Regions from separate parts of the Alteromonas sp. RW2A1 genome, predicted to be linked through region 1. Evidence: predicted binding sites of a transcription regulator. Region 1 holds the regulator's gene; each other region holds the start of a gene.
What was found. Region 1 encodes LexA, which represses DNA repair genes until DNA is damaged. Its sites were predicted from a motif close to TACTGTATNNNNATACAGTA; they were not measured.
Positions count from the first base shown of each region.

Region 2: a site for LexA is predicted at 3,079-3,098, ahead of BM528_RS06895 (DNA topoisomerase III). Genes of this name have one in related genera too.
Region 3: a site for LexA is predicted at 1,543-1,562, ahead of imuA (translesion DNA synthesis-associated protein ImuA). Genes of this name have one in related genera too.
Region 4: a site for LexA is predicted at 2,864-2,883, ahead of dinB (DNA polymerase IV). Genes of this name have one in related genera too.

Region 1 is NZ_CP018031.1:4,057,108-4,062,509, forward strand. Features, by position in the region: gene coxB (cytochrome c oxidase subunit II) at 1-792, opposite strand, end outside; gene lexA (transcriptional repressor LexA) at 1,398-2,024, opposite strand; gene BM528_RS18925 (GGDEF domain-containing protein) at 2,131-2,634, opposite strand; gene BM528_RS17925 (GAF domain-containing protein) at 2,692-4,425, opposite strand; gene BM528_RS17930 (GNAT family N-acetyltransferase) at 4,640-5,125, shown strand; gene plsB (glycerol-3-phosphate 1-O-acyltransferase PlsB) at 5,295-5,402, shown strand, end outside.
Region 2 is NZ_CP018031.1:1,540,026-1,545,427, forward strand. Features, by position in the region: gene BM528_RS06890 (M20 family peptidase) at 1-907, opposite strand, end outside; gene BM528_RS06895 (DNA topoisomerase III) at 1,024-3,027, opposite strand; gene BM528_RS06900 (DUF3307 domain-containing protein) at 3,140-3,985, opposite strand; gene BM528_RS06905 (hypothetical protein) at 4,152-4,793, opposite strand; gene BM528_RS06910 (helix-turn-helix transcriptional regulator) at 5,271-5,402, shown strand, end outside.
Region 3 is NZ_CP018031.1:43,906-49,307, reverse strand. Features, by position in the region: gene BM528_RS00225 (DUF885 domain-containing protein) at 1-809, shown strand, start outside; gene BM528_RS00220 (hypothetical protein) at 806-1,318, shown strand; gene imuA (translesion DNA synthesis-associated protein ImuA) at 1,575-2,270, shown strand; gene BM528_RS00210 (Y-family DNA polymerase) at 2,273-3,694, shown strand; gene BM528_RS00205 (error-prone DNA polymerase) at 3,702-5,402, shown strand, end outside.
Region 4 is NZ_CP018031.1:3,536,633-3,542,034, reverse strand. Features, by position in the region: gene nqrE (NADH:ubiquinone reductase (Na(+)-transporting) subunit E) at 1-141, shown strand, start outside; gene nqrF (NADH:ubiquinone reductase (Na(+)-transporting) subunit F) at 162-1,394, shown strand; gene BM528_RS15665 (FAD:protein FMN transferase) at 1,471-2,499, shown strand; gene nqrM ((Na+)-NQR maturation NqrM) at 2,509-2,742, shown strand; gene dinB (DNA polymerase IV) at 2,934-4,022, shown strand; gene BM528_RS15650 (DUF1653 domain-containing protein) at 4,035-4,283, shown strand; gene BM528_RS15645 (MBL fold metallo-hydrolase) at 4,478-5,380, shown strand.

The DNA of each region.
Region 1 (5,402 bases):
CGCTTTACGTGCACGATCTTCCTGCTCACCCATCCACGCGTCGAACTCCGCTGGTTCCTTTGCGATAACCACTACCGGCATATAACCGTGGTCTTTACCGCACAACTCCGCACATTGGCCTCTGTAAACGCCTGGCTCGTTAACTTTTGCCCAAGCTTCATTAATAAAGCCTGGATTAGCATCTTTCTTCACCGCAAAGTCGGGTACCCACCAAGAGTGAATAACGTCGTCCGATGTGATCAAAAATCGCACCTTTTGCCCGGTGGGAATTACTAAAGGACGATCTACCTCTAATAAGTAATTGTCGGTCTTCGTAAATTTGTTTTGAATTTGCTCACGCTGAGTAGCAAGCAAAGAATAGTATTCAACGTCACTGTCCATGTACTTGTAATGCCACTTCCATTGAGATCCTGTCACTAGAACGGTCATGTCAGCTTCAGAGGTATCTTCCATGGCAATAAGCGTATTGGCAGCGGGTACGGCCATAAAAATAAGGATGAGGAATGGAACCACCGTCCATGCAATTTCTACTTTTACATTTTCATGAAAGTTTGCTGGCTTGGCGCCTCGTGACTTTCTATGTAAATACATAGAAGCAAACATAACTCCAAACACCACCACGGCAATAGCTACACATATAAAGAACATGAGCATATGCAGGTCGTATACTTGGCCACTTATGTCAGTAGCACCGCGGCGAAGATTAAGCGAAGATAATTCTTCTGCGGCCTCTTGCGCGAAAAGGAATTGAGAAAAGAACAAAAATGGAACGCTAACACACCATTTTGACATTGCGATCTTTAGTGATTTCACTCAGCACCTCCGTAATGGCAGAGCCATTAACGCCAAATGTTATTTTGCGCAGTCTCTACCAAGTGGTTTGTGAACGATTAACTCAATACATCAATTTGTAAATTGAATTCAAAGTCATTGTTATTATTTTGTTAAAGCTTGTATAAGAATTGCGCAATAATAGCGTTCCGTCTAGTCTTTTCTGTTAAAATTTTAATGAAGAGGTCAAAATTTAATCTAAGCAGAATTTCGTGGTCGTTACTCAAATAGTAAGCAAAGTGCCACAGATGGGGGATAACAGAGTTATAGGGAGTAGATTTTTGGAGTGATTGGTTGTGCAGGTTATTGCCATTTAATTTCTTAAAATCAAACGCTAAGCGGCAAATATTGAATAAATTTTGAGCAGAGCTCGTTTAGCAACACTCTCGAAACCAGCGCAAAACCATCTTAACTGGCGCTTAAAGATTTACGCCTAAAATGGTATATCAATGATATTTATAAGTACTGAAAGTTGTAGCTTATACAGGAGAAATAGGGGAGATTATTAGACTTAAGTGCTAAAAAAAGCGGCTATCATGCCGCTTTTAATACAGTAAGGTAAAAGGCTACATCCAGTCAGCGTTTCTAATAACGCCTACAGCAATACCTTCAATCGCGAAAGGTTCGTTTGCTAAATCAACTTTAATGGGTGAAAACTCTTCATTTTCAGCGTGAAGTAGCACTTCTCGGCCACGCTTTTCCAAACGTTTTACCGTTACATCTTCATCGACTCTGGCCACAACAACCTGACCATTGTGCACGTCGGTGGTGCGATGAACGGCTAGTAAATCGCCGTCGAGTATGCCGATATTTTTCATACTCATGCCGTTTACACGCAATAGAAAGTCAGCGTGAGGCTGGAACAGAGCAGGATCAACTTTATAATGAGACTCTACGTGCTCTTGAGCAAGAATTGGTTCACCGGCAGCAACTCGCCCAATAAGCGGTAAACCTTCTTCTTCGGCTATTTCATCTTCTATCGGAATGGTTAACTTGATACCACGAGATGTACCGGGAAGAATTTCAATCACGCCTTTACGCGCAAGGGCCTTTAAATGTTCTTCAGCGGCATTTGCCGATTTAAAACCTAAGTGACGGGCTATTTCTGCACGCGTGGGTGGCATTCCCGTTGCTTGCATATTAGATTTAATAAGTTCTAAAACTTCTGTTTGTCGAGCTGTGAGTGGGCGCATAAAAGACCTGTCTGTCCATACAGTTCCTGTAAGTATATACACCTAAATTCAAATAACAAGCGCTGACGGGCGCTACAGACAAAAAATCGGATTTAATACCGACCATTTAACGTATTCCAGGTTGCCAGCATACCTGATTACGCCCAATGGACTTAGCTTCATAAAGTGCCTGATCTGCAACAGATAGGTAAGCACTAAAGTCAACCTCGAAAGAATCCATCGTATAACTCACACCAGTACTGATTGTTAGACTAATACGGTCCGCTTTATAATTAAACTGAGCTGAATTAATTGCATCCCGCAGTCTTTCAAAAATCAAATCAGCGTCTTTTGGGGTTTTGTCTACCAATACAATAGCGAACTCTTCACCGCCTAACCTTGCCACAACGCCATGCTCGTTGCAGATGGATTGAGTAATGTTTGCGATCTCTTTTAAGGCGTAATCGCCGGCATCATGTCCGTAGGTATCGTTAATGCTTTTGAAGTAATCTATATCCACTATCGCCACAGCAGTCTGCTTGTGTGTTTGAGCAATTCTATTGCACTCATCTAAAAAAGAGCGCCTGTTGAGAAGCCCCGTAAGGGGGTCTGTCATTGCCAGCTTGCGCAGTCTTTCTTCAGCATCAGCTCTCGCTCGCTCTAAATCAACGGCATAGAAAAGGCCAGCTCAGGCATCTACAAATGGCTGGAAAAATTCGGCATCAGAGGGTTTGTAACTCTCAAACTTATTCGCTAAACCTATCATACCGACAACTCTATCTTTTATCTTAATCGGTAGCCCTAGAAATCGGTTTATTCGAGGATGACCTTTTGGCGTTCCTCTTGATGCAGGGTGGTTTATGGGCGAATTAGCAATAATCACCTCACCTGAAACAATAACTTTCCCAAATAAGTTGTCGAAACTAGTGAAATATAGATTTCTGTTTTTATACTCCGAATATTGAGAAAAACTTTCGCTGTCCCAAACAATTTCAGAAATAGCGTGTATAAACAGCTTAGGCTCAGTATCTTGGTCTTGCATTTGTGCAATAAAAGCAAACTGACTATCAGATAAATCTATAAGCTCGGGCAGTACTGTCTGACACGCTAATGTTAAATCATTGCTTTCCAAGTATGACGCGCGAGTTTTGTTGATAAACTGCAGCAGCTGAGTTTTTTTCCGCTCAAAAATCTCACTTTCCATTCTCCGCGTAATGTCGCGGTGGATACCCGCTATGCGGATGGGCTTTCCATTTGTGTCGCGCTCTACTATTTTTCCGTAAGACTCGACCCAAACCCAACTGCCATTGGCATGTTGCATTCGAAATGAAGTATTAAAAACTTGGCTTTTTCCTGCAATATGGTCTTCAAGATGCTGTTCAAATTGCATCAGGTCGGCGGGGTGGATGAGCTGTCTTGTGTACCTGTAGCTACTGTCGTAGTACTCATAATCAATACCAATAATTTCGCACCAACGCTTGTTTACCTGATTAACATTCGCTTTCAGGTTCCAATCCCATGTGCCTAACTCCGAGGCTTCTAGCAGCAAGCGCATACGCTGGTTGGTTTCGTTTAGCTTGTCTTCTACATATTTCTGATCGCTAGTGTCGAATAAAAATGCCTGTACTGAAACCAAACTACCATCGTCGTTAAAGCTGGCAGTAGAAATCATACTCACCCATATGGTGCGGGTGGGAGCAGACACCTTCAGCCTGCACACATGGCTTTCTACCCCTTCCATGTGTGCCTGCATCGCAAACGTGAAATCAGCATCAGACTGATCGCACATTAAATCAATTAGCTCGATATTCCCGTTTAACAGGTCGGCCGCCTCTGCACCTAACACGGCGCGGGCATTTTTAGAGATGTATACAAGCTTTAAAGAATTAGCAAAATTCCATGTGGCCAGCACAATAGGCGACTTTTCAATAAGCCCATGCTCGCGTTTAAGCATCTCATGCTCTCGGGACAAAGCAATGTGTTTGCTAACTAAAGCGCCTATCCTTTTTAATAAAGTAAGGTTCTCGTTCTCAATCTTTCTAGGTTGGTTGTCAATTAAACACACCGCACCAATGGTCTCACCATCAACATCAATAGGAGTACCCGCATAGAAGACGACTTTATTGTCGTTAATTAGAATGGGATTGCGGGCAAAGCGCTCATCCTCATTAGCATCAGATACGACTAATGCTTCGCCTGAGTCGACTACGCGATTACAAAACGCATGCTCCCTTGGAATAGTTTTAATATCTGTACCGTGGCATGCCTTAATCACTTCTTCATGCCTACCTACAATTCCAAGTAACGCGATAGGTACATTGTATGCTTCAGCTAGCAGCGTCATTAAATCATCAAGATCTAAATTAAGTTCGCTATTTAGCATGAATGCATCAATGGTTTTCAGTCGTTTGCTGTCGTCCAAGTTTAACGTCTCTTAGGCGGATTCTATTATAAAAGTAGTTAGTTATTGGCTAAATACCAGTTTATAAGCCCAGCAATTAGTCTTAACCAAACCGCTGTTGTCGTTAGTTAAAAGTTTGATACGAGTTTTGGGTAATAAAGGTGCGCTTTTCGCTATTCATTGGCACTATTTTTCACTAGCATAGCGTTATTGTAAAACAAGCTGTTTGTCATTCATGGAACATTCAACACCGCTCGAATTTTTGCCTTTTAGCGAACAATTGTCGCCCTATTTTAATTCTATAAATAGAGAATGGATCACATCGATGTTTGTTCTTGAACCTGTTGACGAAGGTGTTATTTCTCGTCCTAAAGAATTTATTATCGACAAAGGCGGGTACATTTGGTTTGCTAAACACCCTACCTTAGGCATAGTTGGCACATGTGCCCTGGCGAAAAAGTCTGATGGCGTATTTGAACTCACCAAAATGGGAGTTGTGTCCAACGTTCGCGGCTTAAAGGTAGGAGAGAGGTTATTGCAGCATGTGCTGACTGAGGCACCTTCTATTGCTTTCAATACATTATTTTTATTGACCAATAAAGACTGCGAAGCCGCCATCCATTTATACGAAAAAAACGGATTTACGCATTGCGCCGACATTATGGATAAATACGGAAGCGCCTACGAAAGATGTAATGTTGCTATGCGCTATATTCGTTAAATTTGCGCCCATATTCGATACGTAAACCGAATGCTTAGGCTGCCCTTCACCAGCCTAAGTAAAGGAACGTAAACTCGTTGTACCACATCCCGTTTACGCGTTTAAAACAAGACGCCACTGGTTTTGTGATACACTATTACCGTTTTTATTTCATAGGATGACAGAATTCATGTCGTGGATGCGCAAAGCCTTTTTATCGGTATTTCATTATCCTGTTAAGTTGCTCGTCAAAGCACACAGTATTCCGGTGAATGTCGATTCAGAGCTTGGTATTGAT
Region 2 (5,402 bases), 1.6 Mb from region 1:
AAGCCGCCACATGAGAAAAGGTGTTGTAACTGTGAGATAAATCGGTGTCGAACTGATTATTCTCTATATTGACGATAGCCTGGCTTAGAATTCCTGCCGCTGTATGGTTTGGCGGTTGAGAAGAATGGCCCCCCTCAGACGATACGGTCAACCGTAAATTAACGAACCCTTTTTCGGCAACACCGATAATGGCAACGGGTTGCTCTATGCCTGTCATTACGCCTTGAGTTATAGCGCCACCCTCATCAAGAACAAACTCAAAGCTTAACCCTTGCTGTTTAAAGTGCTCCGCAATTTTTGCAGCTCCCTGTTTGCCGCCTATTTCCTCATCGTGACCGAACGCAAAGTAAATACTGCGCTTAGGTGCAAAACCATTTTTTAAGTGCGTTTCCATGGCTTCAAGCAACGCCATTACTGTTACCTTGTCATCAATGGTGCCTCGTCCCCAAACCGTATCATCGACTACGGCGCCACTAAATGGCTGCTGCTCCCATTGCTCAGCGGTGCCTTCATCTACCGGCACCACGTCTGTATGCCCCATAAAAAGCACAGGCTGCAGCGAAGCATCGCTACCTTTTAAATGATAAACAAGGCTGTACTCACTAATTGTGTAATGCTCTGCTTTCTCATGAATTAAGGGAAAACTGTTTTGAATGTGCTTGTGTAACCCCAAAAAGGCCTCTGCATTAAGGCGAGATGGGTCGTCATAAGAGACCGTCTTAAACTGAATAGATTTAGCGAACCTTGCTACAGCGGATTCTCTATCGATGGGCGCCTCTGGCAACGGGCTATCTACAACTAGTTGGCTGTCTTTAAAACTCATTAGCGTATTCACATAAAGGCCTACACCAAGAACAACAACCAGCACAATTAAGAAACTTATTATTTTTATTAGCCGGGATTTCATTTTTATCTACCCAAATGAAGAGTGCAAAATAGTGAAGATAGTATTATCACGAATGTGCGGTAAAGTCTTGTTATGTCAGACCTATTCGAGCGTTTCAACAGCCTGTGATAGTTTGCCTATTTCGCCTGTCCTCTATTTTTGCTTCCAACTTCAGCCTTCTTAGTTCGTTTTCGCTTTTTGTAGGCAGGCTTTCCCGCTGCTTTCACCCCTTTAAGTGAGGTAGGCAAAGATGATGATGCTGCGCTAATAAGGCTGTTTAGTGTGCTTTCTAGCGGCTGCATAAAGCTTTTATAGTTGGCTTGCTGTTCGGCAATACTATTTAACGTGGCCTCCCACTTCGCTGTCATGTCTGGGGTTGTGCATATTTCAGGAAGCGCCTCAATTAACCCTACGCCAGCGGGGGTAGCCACTATTGCTTTTCCCTGACGCTGCAAAAAGCCTCGTTTAAATAATAACTCGATAATGCCGGCACGAGTGGCTTCGGTACCTAATCCATCTGTGTCTTTTAATATTGATTTAAGCGTCGCGTCTTTTACGAAACGGTTAATGCCCGTCATTGCAGCAAGCAGCGTGGCGTCGGTAAAGTGCTTTGGCGGCTGGGTAAGCTTTTCTAGAAGCTCTCCTTTTTCACAGTGCAACAGGTCTGTTTTTTTAAGGTTGGATAATACTTGGGCAAATGCGCCCTCGTTGTTGCTTTGTTTTCCTGTATCGGTCTCAAAACTGTTTTGTTCGCCTGTGTTTGTATTAGCAGCGGGCCCTTTCTCAAATAGTTTCTTCCAGCCTAATTGCTTAGTCACATTGGCGGTTGCGTTAAATTTGCCACCAGCAATAGTCAATTCAATGTGAGTGTGTTGATAAATAAAAGCCGGATAAAACTGCGCTAGGTACTGGCGCACAATAAGCCCATAAACGTTTTTTTCTAAACTACTTAACGACGAGTTTGCTGGCGACTTTTCAGTTGGAATAATGGCATGGTGAGCCCCTACCTTTGCATTATTCCACGCTTTAGACTTTATTGATGCGTCGGCTTTTTTAGCATCTTCAGAAAAAGGCATTTGCGCGTTTGAAAGCGTGTTGATAATCGATTTCGCTAAAGCAAATTGTTCGTTTGGTAAATATCGACAATCAGAGCGTGGATACGTGATGAGTTTATGTTTTTCATACAGCGACTGGCATACATCAAGCACTAGCTTTGCGTTTAATGAAAACCGCTTAGCTGCATCTATTTGAAGCGACGACAGGTTGTAAGGCAAAGGAGCGTTAAGCTTTTTCTGCTGCTTTTTTATATCGGCAATTTTTGCAGCTTGATTGGTTATTCTCGCTACGACATTTTCCGCAAGTGCTTTAGAGAGAACGCGCCCTTCATCATCCATGTAGGCGCTACATGCGTCGCTTGGTTGCCACTTTGCAATAAATCGTTGATTGTTAGGGGCTTGAACATGAGCGTTCACCTCGTAAAAAGGCTTGGAGACGAAGTGTTTAATTTCCTTGTCTCTGGTTACTACTAAGCCAAGAATTGGGGTTTGAACACGACCAACGGAAAGTACACCTTTGTAGCCCACTTTGCCGCCCTGAATAGTATATGCCCGGGTTAGGTTAATACCATATAACCAGTCGGCTCGGCTTCTAGCAAGTGCTGAAACTGACAGGGGCACAAATTGTTTATTTGACTTCAGTTGCGTTAATGCTCGCTTTACTGCCGGTAAGTTTAAGTCGCTTACTAGCAAACGCTGCATAGCATCGCGCTTTCGCTGCGCCACGTTTAAAAAATCGATAACTTCGTCAATAAGCAGTTGCCCTTCACGATCAGGGTCGCCTGCATGCACTATCTGCTGACATTGTTTAACTAATTTGCGAATAACCGCTAGCTGGTTTTTTGTTTTATATTTTGGCTTGAGTTGCCATTGCTGTGGAATGATAGGTAAATGTTCTAACTGCCACTTCTTGAATTTTTCATCGTAGCTGTCGGGCTCTGCTTGTTCAAGAATATGCCCTATACACCAAGTAACGACATCACCATTTCCTACTTCAATGTAGCCTTGATGTTTTTTGTGAGGTTTGGGCAACGCATCTGCTATTGCACGCCCTAAGCTAGGTTTTTCTGCAATGTATAACTTCATTAAAACGCTTTAGCAAAGAGAAGTGAAAAATAGGGGTACATGGTAGATAACCACTGTTGATATATCCAGTTTTTTTAAATCAGCACTAAAATCCAACCTAATTGACAGTTAACTAGGGCGTGCTGATATACCAATGAGTAAAAAGCCCTATTGCTATGGTTATTGCAACGCTTGTAAATGTTCCTAGCAATACATATTCGGTTAATTTTTTGTCTTCACTTTTTGTTAAATTACCAAACCTAAAAATAGATTTCGCAGCAATTAAGAAACCTATAGCGGCAAATTGGTTCATAAGCACAAAAGTAAGCATAAGCAGCCTTTCTAAGTAGCCAATACGTTGCCCAGCCATTGCTAATGTTGTTTGAATAGGAAGCTGAACGAGGTGTTCTGCTTCTTTTGGCTTATTCAGTTCATCAAGTTGTTTTGTCCACGGCGACAGCAGCTGCTTAATAAATATAGAGGTGGGCTGTAAAATTACTAAATACGCTAAGAACACAGCTAAGTGATTATGGTTAATGGTGAAAATTCTGATTATTAAAGCGTCCAGCTGATTGGTTAACATCGCCCACAATGATACGAGAACTGCGACATGGGCTGCTTGATCTATTGCAAATGCGAGTGTGGAAGAACCTGCGTAAGACTTTATTGCATCAATTATGAAATGGCTGAATAACACGGCAATTGCCACTATACATAGCGGGCCTATGCCAATCGACAAAGATGTGAGTTGCTGAATACTGCCTTTGCTTGGCAACTGCCCTGCCTGCTTATACGACACAAACGATATTACGAGTAATAGCAGCAATGCCACTACGCCATGCAATAGAGCATGAAGATACAGTGCCGGCGATTGAAGGTGTTTAGTATTTCGGCTGTTTACCCAGCTGGCAGGCTGAAGATAGAAATCGCCAATGACGTGAGCCACCAATAGCCCGATTAAAATACCAATGTGTTCCATTCTTAGAAATCCGTTTTATATTCGGCTAACCCCAGCGGCTTTTTTAGCAGATTTTCTGCAAACCGTTCTTCTGTTGCATGTTGTTCAATATGGGTGTTTCTCGTGGCATACGTCGTAGCATATTTCGTGGCATACCTAGTGGCATACCATACGGCATACCCGCTCATCAGCGACTATTCTCATTAACTTCTGCAGCCATATAAGAAAGATAATCGCTTACCAAGTGATATTCGCTGGCATTTAAAATACGGGTAACGTTACTGCGGGTTTTACCCAGTTTAACTGCTATCTGCTCATGCCCTTTATCTTCTGCGCTAATGTAGGCTAATAAGGTTTCTGCTTGGGTTTGAGTTAGACTTGTAATGTGGCTGTCTAAAAATGCAGTTAATAATGATGCATGCTTGTTAAGGGCTTCAGAGTTACTCGTAAACGCTAAATATTGCGATTTCAGATTATCCAGCGCCCTGCCAGAGCGTACGAATGCGTCGCCATTGCCGGTTTTAACTTCACCACCAGTAAAATTCACGGTACCAAGCCCCACGCTGATGCGAACGTTTATAGAGGGTGTGCAGGCTTTCAACGCAAGCCTTATACAAACCGCCACCTGCATAGCGTGTTGTGGTGAGGGAATAACAGCCTGAAAAGCATCTCCGCGAAACACATCAAATTCCCCTTCATAAAGCGATGTTTGCTCTTTAAGGGTGGCGGTGAGTACTTTCAATACATGCGCAAAGTCGGCCTCACTTAAAGACTGTGAATTCGCAATATCACCGGTTATTACTGCCGCGCTCTGCAGAGCCTTTTCCATATCGTCCTTCTTCGCGTTTTAAATGCCTTTTCCACACCTTGCTTTTAGTAAGAAAGAAAGTGAGTAAAGACGTTAAGTAGAATCAATTTATATTCTTAGTTTAGATTAACTGTATTTTTATACAGATACAATTCATACCTTTCTCACTTTATATAGTCGAGCTACAGTGTGGAGCTAAAGTGAGAAGCCAAAGTACATTCTTAAATTTCCCCTACTTCAAAAGTGACTATAAATAATCACTTTTTAGAAAGTTACCATAATCAATCACTTTTATGCAATGAGTTACCCGCTTAGCTTGAGTAAAGAACCTTTAATACAGGGTTTCTGACTTGGCACGCACCTATCAAGACAGGCACAACACTCACTATCTGACAGATAAAATGAATGTCACTAGGCTAAAATTCCAGTGCGACAGTTTTTGTCGCATATACTAACTATGCTATCGTCATTGTTACCCTTAAAGCCTGTTTTCTCATTATGAGCGCATTTCAACGAAAACTCGATATCTTGCAGTTTGTGCCTACGGCCCCTAGGAAAGTGTCAAGCCGACAAATTTTTGAGAATCTTCAAAATTGCGGACATCATCATATCGATATGCGCACTATTCAA
Region 3 (5,402 bases), 130 kb from region 1:
TTTTACGTGAAGATCCGCAGTTTTACGCCACCAGCGCAGAAGAGTTATTAAAAGAAGCCTCGTTCATTGCAAAGAAAATGGACGCTAAACTGCCGTCTTTATTTGAGTATCTGCCTAGAACACCTTATGGCGTGGCACCGGTTCCAGATGCTATCGCTCCTAAATACACCACCGGCAGATACATTCATCCTAGCAGAGATGATGAGCCTGGCTATTATTGGGTAAATACTTATGCGCTTGATAAGCGTCCACTATATGCGTTACCTGCATTAACGCTGCACGAAGCCGTACCTGGTCATCACTTACAAATTTCGTTGGCAGCAGAGCTTGAAAACCTTCCTATGGTACGCCGTAACACATACATTTCTGCATTTGGTGAAGGCTGGGGCTTATATTCTGAGTTTCTGGGTATAGAAGCAGGTATTTACGAAGACCCTTACGATAACTTTGGTCGCTTGAGCTATGAAATGTGGAGAGCCTGTCGCTTAGTTGTCGACACAGGTATGCACACCATGGGGTGGAGTCGTCAGAAAGGGGTAGATTACATGATGGAAAATACTGCTTTGTCAGAGCACAACGTTAACACCGAAATAGACCGCTATATTTCCTGGCCAGCCCAAGCTTTGTCTTACAAAATAGGCGAGATAAAGATAAAAGCCTTAAGACAAAAAGCAGAGTCTGCATTGGGCGAGCACTTCGACGTACGAAAATTCCATCGTGCTGTTTTAGAGAACGGCTCTGTACCTCTTTTCATTTTGGAACAGAATATTGATGCGTTTATTGAGGAACAAAAGGCGAAGGAAATATGATTATTGCTTTTAGTATTATTGGCTTACTTCTGCTGCTTTTGATTTTCTTTGTGCTTCGCACACAGAACTTGCAAAAAGAACTAACGCTTTCTCGTCATTCTAATAAGCAAAGTAATAGCAAGGCCAACTACGCTTATCGAAACTTAGTTTTAGTAACCGAGGCTTTAGAAAAAAACCTTACGCAGCGGTTGCAGTCTCTATATAAAAGTCGGCTTATTACGCAAGAACAGCACAATAGCTTATTGCCCTTAATGACATGTTTTGCCAGCATTGTAATGAACTGCTGTGAAAAAGGTGACACGCTAGAAGAATCGCTCAAGAAAGTGTTAACCGACGAAGATCCATCGCTTGAGGGAATACAGTTGGTAGTAAAAGAGTTACCAAGTAACCTAAGAATGCTGTGGTCGAAAAATACGGCGGATAGCTTTATTGCTTTTTGTCAGGCTGTTACAACAACAAAAAGCGGCGACGCTTCAGAGAACAGTGTTCCAGCTCAGAAAGCATCGTAACTGCCTCAACACTGTAATTTGCTATTCTTATTCATTGAAAGCTGCTGTTTAGGCAGCTTTTTTGTTTTTTATTCTGCTTTGCCTTTTGTTTTGCCCTTTTGCTTATCACACCTAATTCAAAAAGAAATTTAATACATTCTCTTTTCAAAATAATCAGTATGTTAGCGTGAAGTTATGCGCAGAAGCGTCGGTTTATCTTGAAAAGACAATACCTCTCTCTATAATACTGTACATATATACAGTTTTTGTTGGTGTTATGAATAAGTCAGTATCTGCATTAGAAAACCATCCCCACATATGGAGGGCAAGAGAGCAAAGCCAATGTGAAGAACGTTTTTCACTTGGCTATGATCAACTCGATCAGGCACTCAATGGCGGCGTATCGCCATCTGGCGTTGTACGCATACGCACGCTTACAGGTATTGGCGAACTGTCACTGTTTAAACAAGTATTAAGTCAGCACCGCAGCCACAAGATGATTGTTTTTATCAATCCGCCTGGCAGAGTCCAAACTCCGTGGTTGGAAGCATTTGGAATAAATGCTGAGCAAGTATTAATTGTTAAGCCGCATACCGAAAAAGAGTCGCTATGGGCTACAGAACAATGCTTAAAAAGTACGGCTTGTCATTGTGTTGTGGTATGGAATAACGCGGTAACGGCAAAAGAAGCCCGACGTCTGCAAGTAGCCGCAACACATAATGATGCACTCTGCTTACTGTTTACTGCGCCGAATAAAAATAGCAACGACGTAACGCAGACTCTGCCCATTTCCTTAGATTTATGCCTTCATTACCGCGAGCACGCCCTTGAAATTAATGTGTTAAAACAGCGGCAAGGCTGGCCAAAAAATAACATTGTTATACATAACAAGTGGACGGTGGATAACCGTGCAATCAAATGGGCTTTAGAACATAACAAAGTGAAGCGTCACGTTCTGCACTCTGTGAGCTAGCTATGTTGTGGGCATATCTTTATTTTTATCAAATTACTCTAGATACGCACCAAGAGAGCGGTCTTAGCCCTGTTGATAGCGCTCACCTAGAAATACCTTCCTCACCTGTAATTGTTTATTGCGAAAAAACGAATCATGTTGTTCAACGCAATCATGCCGCTTTACAACAAGGTATTGAAATAGGTCACGGGCTAGCTCAGGCAGCAGCTTTGTGCCCGCACGTATGTATCATTCCTTTCAATGTAGACAACGAGCACCTCACACTGACGCAGTTAGCACACCGCTTGTACCCTTTAGCGTCAGACATTGTGTTAGATACTCATAATACGCTTGCTGTTCGCCTTGATAACTTGGTGCATTATTATGGTGGACACAAAGCACTGTGGAACACTCTAACCCATGAACTTTCGCAGTCAAATGTGCATTACCATTTCGCTACGGCCTGGTCTATTGAGGCAGCTAAAGTACTTGCTTTAAAGGGCATTGATAGATATTACGATAATCACGATGATATAAGGCAATCGCTATCGCACTGCCCGCTGTCTTTAACGGCGTTAAATAAAAAAACAAAAGAAGCGCTCACCCGAGTAGGTATTCACCGCGTTCATCAGTTACTTGCTATGCCTGTGCATGAGTTAGGCAGGCGATTTGATAACAATACCATCACTTATCTCACCGCCTTACGCGGAGAAGTATTTCCCCGAGTAAAACTCTTTCGTCCTGCGGAACATTTTGAGCACTTTGCCTTACTACCCTTCGATGTTGAGAACACTCAACACCTTATTCCCTTTATGGAAAAGCTGCTGGAGTATCTTGCACACTATTTACGCGCTAGAAATTTACAAACATCTACGCTTAGTTTTCATATAGCTTTTAGAGATCAGCCGTCGAATCACCTCGAAATAAAGTCTGCACTACCACAGAGTACTAGCGACAGCTGGCTTTCCTTACTTAAACTTCGTATTGAAAACCTAGTTTTACCCGAACCCGCGGTATCACTGACACTGCGTTGCGATAACTTTGAAGCCATTGACGATAACAATGGGGACTTCTTTAGTAACCGCTTTAATGATGTGGCACAAAAACAACTTATTGGGCGTTTAAATGCAAAGCTCGGTGAAAAGTGCACGTTTAAACCAAGTATTTCAAACACGCATCAATTTGAATATATGTCTAACGGGCCTCGTTTAACAAAAGAGACGGTATTTTCATCAGACATTGTTCCTACTTTTCTTTTCGAGGCACCTAAACCACTTACTCAGTCTACGCAGGTTTGTTTTGGCCCTGTAAGGCTTCACAGTGAATGGTGGCACGATGCGCCGCATAAACGCGATTACTTTATCGCACAAACCCGGCAAGGCGTACGCATGCTTATCTTTAAAGATGAAGCAAGCAAGTGGTGGGCACAAGGCTTATTTAGCTAATACACCTATGAACTACAGCGAACTTTTTTGTCAAAGTCACTACAGCTTTCTCACTGGGGCCTCTTCTCCTGCAGAGCTAGTAACGACTGCTTCATTCTTAGGATATCAAGCCATTGCTATTACTGATGAGTGCTCGGTGGCAGGTGTGGTACGCGCATTTGATGAAATAAATCATCAGCGCTTACCTATTAAACTAATTATCGGAAGCTACTTTGTATTCGACGATTCACTTTCTTTTGTCTTGCTATGCCCAAATAAAGAAGCTTACAGCGAGTTATGTCGAATAATTACCAATGCACGTAGGCGTTCCGAAAAAGGTGAATATCAGCTGGCAGAGTGGGACTTGCGAACGATAAAGCACTGTCAGTTTATTTGGCTTCCTTCAGGGAAAAAAGAATACGACGACCGCTGGGCAATATGGCTGGCTAAACAGTCGGCGATTAATGTGTATATTGGTGCTCAGCGACTTCTTGATGGTAGTGATCACCACAGATTTGAAAATTACAACTACCTGCAAACTACCTACGAACTCCCAGTTATAGCCTGTACTGGTGTACTCATGCACCACAGTGAGTGCTTACCATCACAGCACGTTTTACATGCAACACGAGTGCATACTCGCATTGATGATATAGGCCGCGCTGCATTAAGTAATGCCGAGCGAAGCTTGCGGACAACACAAAAAATTAAAAAGCTGTATCCAGAAAAGTGGATCCTTAATACTAATAACTTAGCGTCGCAATGTAGTTTTTGCCTCAGTGAGTTGTGTTATCAATATCCAGCAGAACTTGTACCTTCCGGTTACACGCCAACATCGTACCTACGAGTGTGTGTTGAAAAAGGCATTAAACGACGCTTTCCCGATGGTTTACCTCCTGAAATAAGCGCCATCATAGAAAAAGAGCTGGTATTAATTAAAGAGCAAGAGTATGAATACTTTTTCTTAACTATCTACGATATTGTTCAGTTTGCTAAGCAACAGGGTATCTTATATCAAGGTCGAGGCTCTGCTGCTAACTCTGTCGTGTGTTATTGCCTTGAAATTACCGCCGTAGACCCACGCCAAATTAACGTTTTGTTCGAGCGATTTATCTCTAAAGAACGTAACGAACCGCCTGACATTGACGTGGACTTTGAACATCAACGACGAGAAGAAATCATTCAATACATCTTTCGTAAGTACGGTAGAGAACGTACCGCGATTGCCGCAACTGTTATTTGTTATCGCTTTAAGTCGGCATTTAAAGATGTCGGCAAAGCGTTGGGATTTAGTGAGTCACAGCTCGACTTCGTTATTAAACAAATAAATCGTCGTGACCGAGTTATTCCATGGAAATCGCAACTCAGCGGTCTCGGTCTAGACCCAAGCAACAAACGGGTTAGCCTTCTTATAAATTTAACTGAACAACTACTAGGTACACCTAGGCACCTATCACAACACGTGGGAGGCTTTGTTATTAGCGCCGGCCCTCTCTATGAACTTGTTCCCGTTGAAAATGCGGCTATGCCAGAGCGAACAATTATTCAATGGGACAAGGACGATATAGAAGCCCTTGGCTTGCTTAAAGTAGATGTACTCGCGCTGGGAATGCTCAGCGCGATACGACGCACATTTGAACTCATTAATAAGCAATTCCCTGTGGAAGTGAGTATTCCTTTTATTACTAAATTAGGCGACGACAAACAGGTTTTTGATATGATTTGCCAA
Region 4 (5,402 bases), 520 kb from region 1:
GCCATTGTGCTGTTGGCCGCTGTACGCGAAAAGCTGAAATATGCCGATATGCCTGATGGTATTCGTGGTCTTGGATCTGTATTCATGATTGCGGGCCTAATGGCGCTTGGCTTCCAGTCATTCACTGGTATTCAGCTTTAATCGAGCTCGGGAGCATTTAAATGAATAACGTAGAAATTTATCTAGGCGTCGCCATGTTCATTGCCATTGTATTGGCACTAGTATTCATCATCATGTTTGCCAAGTCGAAGTTGGTACCTAGTGGTGACGTGACTATTACGATTAATGGCGATCCAGACAAAGCAATCAAAACTGAGCCAGGCGGTAAGTTACTTGGCGCACTGGCAGATGCAGGGTACTTCGTATCTTCAGCATGTGGTGGCGGTGGCTCTTGTGGTCAGTGCCGTGTAGATGTGCACTCAGGCGGCGGTGAGATATTGCCTACTGAGCTAGATCACATCACTAAAGGCGAAGCACGCGAAGGCTGTCGTCTTTCATGTCAGGTAGCTATTAAGCAAGACATGGAGATTGAGCTAGAAGAATCTGTATTTGGTGTTAAAAAATGGGATTGTGAAGTTATCTCTAACGATAACAAAGCAACCTTCATCAAAGAACTTAAGCTTAAAATTCCTAACGGCGAAAGTGTACCTTTCCGTGCGGGTGGTTATATTCAAATCGAAGCACCAGCTCACCATGTTAAGTACAAGGATTTTGATATCCCTGAAGAGTATCGCGGTGACTGGGAGCGATTTGGCTTCTTTGACATTGAGTCTAAAGTTGACGAAGAGACAATTCGTGCTTACTCCATGGCCAATTACCCAGAGGAAGAAGGCATTATTATGTTGAACGTGCGTATTGCTACGCCGCCGCCTAATAATCTAAGCCTGCCTGCTGGTAAAATGTCATCGTACATTTGGAGTCTTAAAGAAGGTGACAAAGCAACGATTTCTGGTCCATTTGGTGAATTCTTTGCGAAAGACACTGATAACGAAATGGTATTCGTTGGTGGTGGTGCCGGTATGGCTCCAATGCGTTCGCACATCTTCGACCAATTACGTCGTTTAAAATCTTCACGTAAGATGAGCTTCTGGTACGGTGCACGTTCACTTCGTGAAATGTTCTACACAGAAGATTTCGACGAGTTAGCGGCTGAAAATGAGAATTTTGAGTGGCACGTGGCACTTTCAGATCCACAGCCTGAAGACAACTGGGAAGGTGAGACTGGATTCATTCACCAAGTGTTACTTGAGAGATATCTCAAAGACCACCCAGCGCCAGAAGACTGTGAGTTCTACATGTGTGGGCCACCTATGATGAACGCTGCCGTTATCAACATGCTTAAAGATTTAGGTGTTGAAGACGAGAACATCATGCTAGATGACTTCGGTGGTTAATCTACGCAATTAAGTTGTAAAAAAGGGGCGTAAGCCCCTTTTTTGTTTGTGCTAAAGATAAAGTAAGGAACATAGTGTGATTCGATTTTTTGTTCGAATTCTTTTAGCGGTTATAGCCATCAGCATGGTCATGCTTGCAAGCTGCAGTGATGACAGTCGTCCTGTTGTGCATTTGCAAGGGCAAACCATGGGCACAACTTATAACGTTAAATATATAGCGGCGGACGGAAAAGCAGTAGAGGGCCTTCAGTCACAGATTGATGCACGCTTGGTGGATGTAAACAAAATGATGTCTACATACGATCCTACTTCTGAATTGTCTCGCTTTAATCAATATCGCTACACTGACAATTTTTCTGTGTCTGGTGATACTTTATTGGTTGTAAATGAAGCCTTGCGTTTGGCGAAACTTAGCGGCGGCGTATTAGACGTGACTGTCGGACCGCTCGTAAACTTATGGGGGTTTGGACCCACAAAACGCCCAGAAAAGGCACCTAGCGAAGACGATATCAATGATATTCGCGATTATGTAGGCTATGAAAAGCTAGTAAGTACCCCTAGCGGACTTAAAAAGCGTCATCCTATGCTGTATGTCGACCTATCTACCATTGCTAAAGGCTTTGGTGTTGACGAAGTAGCAGAAATACTTGAGCACTATAATATTGAAAACTATCTCGTGGAGATAGGCGGCGAAATGCGGGTTAAAGGCTTGCGAGGTGACGGAAGTGAATGGTTAATTGCTATTGAAAAGCCTGTCACCACCGAGCGAGCGATACAGAAAGTTGTATCTATTGGCACAAATGCTGTCGCTACTTCAGGTGATTATAGAAATTACTATGAAGAAGACGGGAAAAGATACTCTCATCTTATTGACCCCACTTCAGGTTACCCAATTTCCCATAACTTAGTGTCTGTCACTGTTGTGCATCCCTCATCAATGACGGCTGATGGCCTTGCCACGGCATTTAATGTAATGGGGTGGGAACAGGCTATTGAAATTGCCGAAAGAGAAAACCTGGCGGTATTTCTCATTCGTCGCACAGAAGATAGTTTTGAGGAGTATGCGTCGCCAGAATTTGATAAACTAGTGACAGTTCACAATTAAGAGGTAGTTATGTCTACATTTATTCTCGCATTTGGTTTCTTTTTAACAATGGTTGCTGCTATGGCCATAGGTTACCTTGTGCAGCGAAAAACTATTTCAGGAAGCTGTGGTGGACTAGGCGCGATTGGAATTGAAAAAGCGTGCGACTGCCCAGAGCCTTGTGATCGCAAAAAATCACGTATGGAAAAAGAAGAAGCGCGTCAGAAAAAATTGAACGAATGGAAGCAAAACCAAATTTTATAGGCAAAGACGCCCTCAAACATCTTTTGCTTTATACACAAAGCCGTTAGTTATCTACTAGCGGCTTTTTTCTGCAAGCTGCAGGGCACGTCTTACTGGATTAAGTCATCGCTAGTCGCTACTATACTGTCTAAATGTACAGTTTGGTATTAGCATACACTTATAAGCATCCTAGTACCGCAATGCGAGTTTGAATGCGAAAAATCATCCACGTTGATATGGATTGTTTTTATGCCGCAGTGGAAATGCGGGATAATCCTGCGCTTAAGAATATCCCCATTGCTATCGGCGGGAGTTCCGACCGAAGAGGCGTTATTTCTACCTGCAACTATCCGGCGAGAAAATATGGCGTACGTAGCGCAATGGCTACCGCTTATGCCATGAAACTGTGCCCAAATCTTACCTTAGTGAAAGGACGCATGGATGCTTATGCTAGTGAATCTCAAAAAATCCGAAAAATTTTCGCCGACTATACCGACCTTATTGAACCCTTGTCATTAGACGAGGCATATCTTGATGTTACTAACAGCCAGTTTTGTGGCGGCAGCGCTACCTTAATAGCCGAGGAAATACGGGCAAGAATTCAAAGCGAACTTGGCCTTACGGCATCTGCGGGTGTCGCACCCTGTAAATTTGTGGCAAAGGTTGCAAGCGATGAAAACAAACCAGACGGTATTTGTGTCATCACGCCGGATGAGTTAGATGAGTTCGTTCGCAACATGCCGCTTAAAAAAATACCCGGAGTGGGCAAAGTCACCATGCAAAAGCTCGCTCGTATGGGGCTTAATACCTGTAATGATGTGCGCCAATACCCATTCGAGCGTATTCAAAAAGAGCTCGGTAAATTTGGCAGCGTGTTGTGGGAACGTGCTCATGGCATAGACGAGCGAGAGCTTTCTGTATCGCGAGAAAGAAAGTCGATAGGGGTAGAGCGCACGTTAAGTGATGATATTCAAACCCTTGAGCAATGCAATGCGTTCCTACCATCGTTACTGGAAAAGCTACGTGACAGAATGGAAAATCATAAAAAACGCACAGGCAAACCTGTTCGATTGAGAACCCAAGGTGTAAAGCTTAAATTTAATGACTTCCAACTGACCACGGTAGAGCACCGTCATGGAACTCTCGATGAGGATTACTTTACTACTTTAATGAAGGAAGCTTTTGAGCGTGCTAAAGGCCGAGGTATACGTTTAGTAGGTATTCACATTGGCTTAGCGGCGGAACAGTCAACTCAACAACTAGCGTTTGCTTTTGAAGACGAGACGCAAATAAAAACTTAAAAGGAGTATCTGGTGGATACACAACTATTGATTGCGCCAGGGCGCTACAAACACTACAAGGGCCATTTGTACGACGTATATGAGGTGGCCACACATTCAGAAGATGAATCTAAGTTGGTCGTGTATAGGCCTTGCTATGGCGATCGTGAACTGTGGGTTCGTCCACTAGAGATGTTTACAGAGTCTGTAGAGTTAAATAATGAAACAGTACCTAGGTTTGCTTATATAGGAGATATTCCTGACGGTGAAAGCACGCTTTAATGCCAAGGGAAGGTTAAAGTGAACAGGTTTAACTATTTGAGGGTATAAGTTACATCGTAAAGTAGCGACTGAGGTAAATACGGCTCTAAACACGAAGCGCTTTACCCTACACGTCACTAGAACTCGTACAGAAAACTTAAGTGAAGAACTTAGGTGTAGAACTTAAGTACTAATAATGCCCAGAGGAACGCGTAATGAAAACAGCAAAGAAAAAACCGTTGATAGCGAAAGCTTTAATCGCTGCTACAGCGGTAGCGGCTATATCGTCAATTATCTCTCCGATCTCTTCGGCGTATGCCCAAGATCGCTTTGCCAATGTAGAGGTAAAAGCGACACCCATCAAAGGAGCCGTTCATATGCTAACGGGTATGGGTGGAAATATCGGCGTATCAGCCGGTGAGGATGGCGTGCTTATTATTGATGATCAGTTTGCTCCGCTTGCGGAAAAAATTGCAGCACAGCTTGGAGAGCTTGGCAGCGACAAACCTAAGTATGTGATAAACACCCATTATCACGGTGATCACACTGGCTCGAATGCCTTTTTCCATAGCCACAAGGGCGCCACGATATTTGCTCACGAAAACGTTCGTGTTCGTTTAGCTGGCGATGAAAATGTTAAGCCTGAAGCTCTGCCAGCAGTGACTTATGAAGACGGCATAAAGATATATTTTAATAACGAAACGCTACATGTCATGCACCTTCCTGTAGGGCACACCGATGGAGACAGTGTTGTTTGGTTCGAGCAGCCTAATGTTATGCATACAGGGGATCTGTTCTTCAACGGCATGTTCCCGTACATCGACCAAGGCGCTGGAGGAAATGTAGAGGGTTACATGGAGTCGGTTCAACATCTTTTGAATAAAATAGACGATGACACCATTATCATTCCGGGCCACGGAAAAGTGGGCTCAAAAGCCGAGTACGCCACCTTTCTTAATATGATCAGCGAAACCTTTGACTATGTTAAAGCCCTTAAGCAAGACGGAAAAACCTTAGATGATATCAAAAGCATGGGGCTTGAAGATAAGTGGGCACAGTGGAGTTGGAATTTTATCAACGAAGAAAAATGGATAAGCACGTTATATAACGATGCTTAATCTTTTAGGCTGTGCCGATACT